DNA from 2 places in the Shinella sp. OV683 genome. Region 2 is predicted to be linked to the other one. Evidence: riboswitches for the same ligand, from Rfam matches in the RefSeq annotation. Region 2 holds a riboswitch; the other holds the start of a gene.
What was found. A riboswitch is a leader RNA that binds a small molecule or an ion and turns the genes downstream of it on or off. The one in region 2 is predicted to bind thiamine pyrophosphate.

Region 1 (2,196 bases), on a different replicon from region 2:
GCCCAACAAATCGTCGCCGCCGGGCCATAGCCAGTGCAACAGGAAGCCCCAAGACCAGCGACAGAACTGTCGACGCGGCCGCTTGGCCCACGGTAAACACTGCCACGCGCAACACATAGTCGGCTGGCGGCCAGGAGCTTTCCTCGCCGCTACCGATCACCAGCATCATCAGCGCAAGAACGCAAAACGCCGCGATCAGAGCAAGAGCGCTGGCTCCCGCCCAGATCCACAGCCGATTTTCGCCCTTGCGATCCATGGTGTGAATCCGGCTAAGCTTAGTTCATGCTCATGGCGGCGAGCCATTCGTCGATCCACACCTTGCGTTTCTCGGCGGCTTCCATTGGTGGAATCGTCAGTGTCTTTGCAGGATGCACGAGCGAATCGAACACCGGATTGAGCTTTTGCGCGGTCTCGCCGGCCGGCATCATCCAATTGTTTTCAGGAATGATGTCCTGAAATGCCGGGCTGATCATGAACTTCAGGAATTGCCTGGCCAGTTCAGCGTTTGCGGTCTTGGTCATCGCAGCGACTTCGATCTGGATGGGATGTCCCTCGGAGAATTCGAGCGCCTGATAGCGGTTCACCTTCTCGGCGATCATGTGGTAGGCGGGCGACGTCGTATAGGAGAACACCATTGGCGCTTCGCCCTTGGTGAACAGCCCATAGGCTTCCGACCAACCGGGGGTCACTGTGAGAATACGCTTCTTGAGCTTCGTCCAGGCTTCCGGCGCCTTGTCACCATAGACCGCCTTCACCCAGAACAGCAGCCCGAGACCCGGCGTCGATGTGCGCGGATCTTCGATGACGATCTTTTCCGAGGGATCACCTTCGACCAGTTCCTTGAGGCTCTTGGGCGGGTTCTTGATCGTATCGGTATCGACGACGACAGCGAAATGGCCGTAGTCATAAGGCACGAAGACCGGATCAGAAAATCCGCCGGGCACCTTGACCGCGGATGTGTCGATGCCATGCTCGGCAAACAAGCCGGTCTTGCTGGCTTCTTCAGTCAGGTTGTTGTCGAGGCCCAGCACGATGTCGGCCTTGGTCGCGTCGCCTTCCATCTTCAGCCGCGTCAGCAGGGCGACGCCGTCGCCGAGGCTGACATATCGTACCGAGCAGGCGCAGATCTTCTCAAAGGCCGCCTTGACCTTCGGCCCCGGCCCCCACTCGGCCGTAAAGCTCTCATAGGTGTAGATGGTCAGCATCTTGTCAGCGGCCTGGCTGGGCGTGAACAGCGAAAATGCCGCGACGGCTGCGATTGAAAATAGGGTTGTCTTGCGCATTGGCGCCTCCTTGGTTTCATAAAAAACGGGAATAGGGCGCTCGCAATGTGCCGTCTAATCCCTCCGCCGGTATGAGCCGGATCAGGTTCTGCGGGTCGGTCGAAACCTCTCAGCCCAGGACCGTTTCCGGCCGAGGACACCCCGTTAGAGCGGTGTCATGATTAGACGCCTGTCATGAAAATGACAAGTGGCGAAGTCGAAAGGTGTAGTCTGTGAAGGAGCGCGGGCCACGCTCAAAGCAGGTCCTGCTGATATGCGAGGCGCTGGAGAGGGCAATGCGGGAGCATCGGCCACTTATACGCAATCACCCCACGGCTGGCCTTCTCCTGACGAATCTCTGCTCTGGTAGATCAAACCCCCATTGGGTGCCTGACCATTCCTCGGCCAGTGCGAAGCCCACCGATTCGTAAAGTTTTCGAGCCGCATCCAGCCCCCTGAATGTCCAGAGCTGGGTCTCGGAAAATCCGTTCTCGTCGCAGAATTTCACCGCTTCCGTCACGAGTTTGCGGCCGGTACCCGTGCCGTGCAGGTCTTTTTCAAGGATGACCCAGCGAATGTGCGCCTTGCCGTCACCCAGATCTTCGCCGTCGACGACGATAGAACCCTTGATCTGGCCGGCTTGCGTGGCAAGCCACATCTGGTTTCCCGGGTGTCCAAGACGTGGAACGAAATCCGCCAGTCCGCCAGCGATCTTGGCTTCAAAAATTGGCGGAAAGCCCCATTCCCGTCCATAATAGTCACCATGCATCTGCGCGATGCGTCCGGCGGCACCGGGCTGGAAGCCGGCGGAAACCTCGATTGCAGCACCTGGATCCTGGCGGACGGCATCGTCCGCACCCACCTTGAGCGCACACGCGTAGGCTTGCAGCCCATTCACCACCTGTGTCCGGATATCCGCGCTGAGGGCGTGCAG
Region 2 (2,196 bases):
GGTCAAGTGCCCGCTGGTCCAACAGGAGCGCGGATGCTGCGGGTGATCTGTTCGCCACCGCCAGCACCGGGATTGAGCAGCACGGATGGCAACTGTCGACGATGTTGGACGGATCCGAATCCGCACCGAACGGGGAGACACCATTGACAATGACGGTGAACATCTTTGCATCAGATAAGGACTTCCCATCCTCGTTTATTGTGATTTCCGCCTATGATCCTCCTCGCTCTGGCCCTTGAGCGGGCAGGGATTGCGGCGCTGGACGCTTCGTCCCGTAGCAGGCCAATGCACAATTCTTGGCGCGGTCTCCGGCAATCTCGGCATCGACTTTGCAACGACAGTTCGCACGATCGAAAGCTATGGCAATTCTTCCGCCACGACCATGCCGTTCTCTCGGTCCATTGCCAACGGGCCGCGGCCGTTCGCGGCTGGTGAGACGGTGCTGCTTACTGCTGCGGGGGCAGGATTGACGGGCGGCGCGGTCGTCCTTGGCATGTAGCCGAACATAGTTGCTTCAATTCGGGCGGAACAAACCGATGCAGTGTTGGCTCAAGCCGGGGGTCTCGGAGTGGGCCGAAAAGCGAGCTGACATTTGAGGGCGCTCAAGATCTGCCCAAATCAAACAAGTGAGTAGATGATCATATGCGCTTGACGGATGGCGATTTCTCGCCGTAACCTCTCCGCATTCACCAGGGGGGTCCCGTCAAGGGGCTGAGATACTGCTGAGCGATTTCGCGGCGCAGTGACCCGTTGAACCTGATCCAGTTCATACTGGCGTAGGGACGGTGCAAGCGCTGACGAAACACGGATTCACGCCATGAATCCGTATCGGCGTTCTTCCATCATTCCGGCTTGATGACTGGGTCTCCAACGCTAAAACTTTGGAGTCTCGCGATGAATATTGCCGCCAAACCACAATCGCCCACGGTCACCACCGGCCCGCTTCCAGCCTCGAGGAAGGTGCATGTGGAGGGTGAAATCCATCCGCAAATCCGGGTGCCGATGCGCGAGATCGCGCTCCATCCAACGGCGGGAGAGCCGCCGGTCACGGTCTACGATTCCTCCGGCTCCTATACCGATCCGAACCATGTCTTGGCGATCGAATCGGGCCTGCCGCGGCTTCGCGAGGCATGGATTGCCGCGCGCGGGGATGTCGAAACCTATGAGGGCCGCGTGCTCAAGCCCGAGGACAACGGCTTTGCCACCGGTGACCGCCTGACGCAGGCCTTTCCGCTGTGCAACAATCCCTTCAAGGCCAGAGACGGCAAGGCGGTCACGCAGCTTGCCTATGCCCGGGCGGGAATCATCACGCCGGAAATGGAATTCGTCGCCATCCGCGAAAATCTCGGCCGGAAAGCGGTCCGCGAGAAGCTGCTGCGTGATGGCGAAAGCTTTGGCGCTGCCGTTCCCGACTTCGTGACGCCCGAGTTTGTCCGCGAGGAGATCTCCCGGGGGCGGGCCATCATCCCGGCAAATATCAACCACCCGGAAAGCGAGCCGATGATCATCGGCCGGAATTTCCTGGTCAAGATCAACGCCAATATCGGCAATTCCGCCGTAACCTCCTCCATGGCCGAAGAGGTCGACAAGATGGTCTGGGCGATTCGCTGGGGCGCCGATACGATCATGGACCTCTCGACCGGCCGCAACATCCACAATATTCGCGAATGGATCATCCGCAATGCCCCGGTTCCGGTCGGCACCGTGCCGCTCTACCAGGCGCTGGAAAAGGTGGGCGGCATTGCCGAGGGTCTTACCTGGGAAGTCTATCGCGATACGTTGATCGAACAGGCCGAGCAGGGCGTCGACTATTTCACCATCCATGCCGGCGTCCGGCTGCACTACATCCCGCTCACCGTCAATCGCGTTACTGGTATCGTCTCGCGCGGCGGTTCGATCATGGCCAAGTGGTGTCTGCATCATCACCGCGAAAGCTTCCTCTACGAGCATTTCGAGGAAATCTGCAACATCTGCCGGGCCTACGACGTTTCCTTCTCGCTCGGCGACGGCCTGCGCCCCGGCTCGATCGCCGATGCCAATGACGCGGCCCAGTTCGCCGAGCTTGATACGCTTGGCGAACTCACACAGATCGCTTGGGCGAAGGATTGTCAGGTGATGATCGAAGGGCCGGGCCATGTGCCGATGCACAAGATCAAGGAGAATATGGACAAGCAGCTCGCCGTCTGCGGCGAGGCG

Region 1: linked by a shared signal. The riboswitch ahead of thiB (thiamine ABC transporter substrate binding subunit) and the one ahead of thiC (phosphomethylpyrimidine synthase ThiC) in region 2 are both predicted to bind thiamine pyrophosphate.

Annotation. Positions count from the first base shown of each region.
Region 1 is NZ_CM173543.1:5,162,412-5,164,607, reverse strand. Features, by position in the region: gene thiP (thiamine/thiamine pyrophosphate ABC transporter permease) at 1-256, opposite strand, end outside; gene thiB (thiamine ABC transporter substrate binding subunit) at 276-1,283, opposite strand; TPP riboswitch at 1,325-1,437, opposite strand; gene ACXHRN_RS24950 (bifunctional helix-turn-helix transcriptional regulator/GNAT family N-acetyltransferase) at 1,588-2,196, opposite strand, start outside.
Region 2 is NZ_JBYMED010000002.1:16,422-18,617, reverse strand. Features, by position in the region: gene ACXHRN_RS27020 (GDCCVxC domain-containing (seleno)protein) at 1-46, shown strand, start outside; partial or broken gene ACXHRN_RS27015 (3-oxoacyl-[acyl-carrier-protein] synthase III C-terminal domain-containing protein) at 302-499, shown strand; TPP riboswitch at 682-801, shown strand; gene thiC (phosphomethylpyrimidine synthase ThiC) at 895-2,196, shown strand, end outside.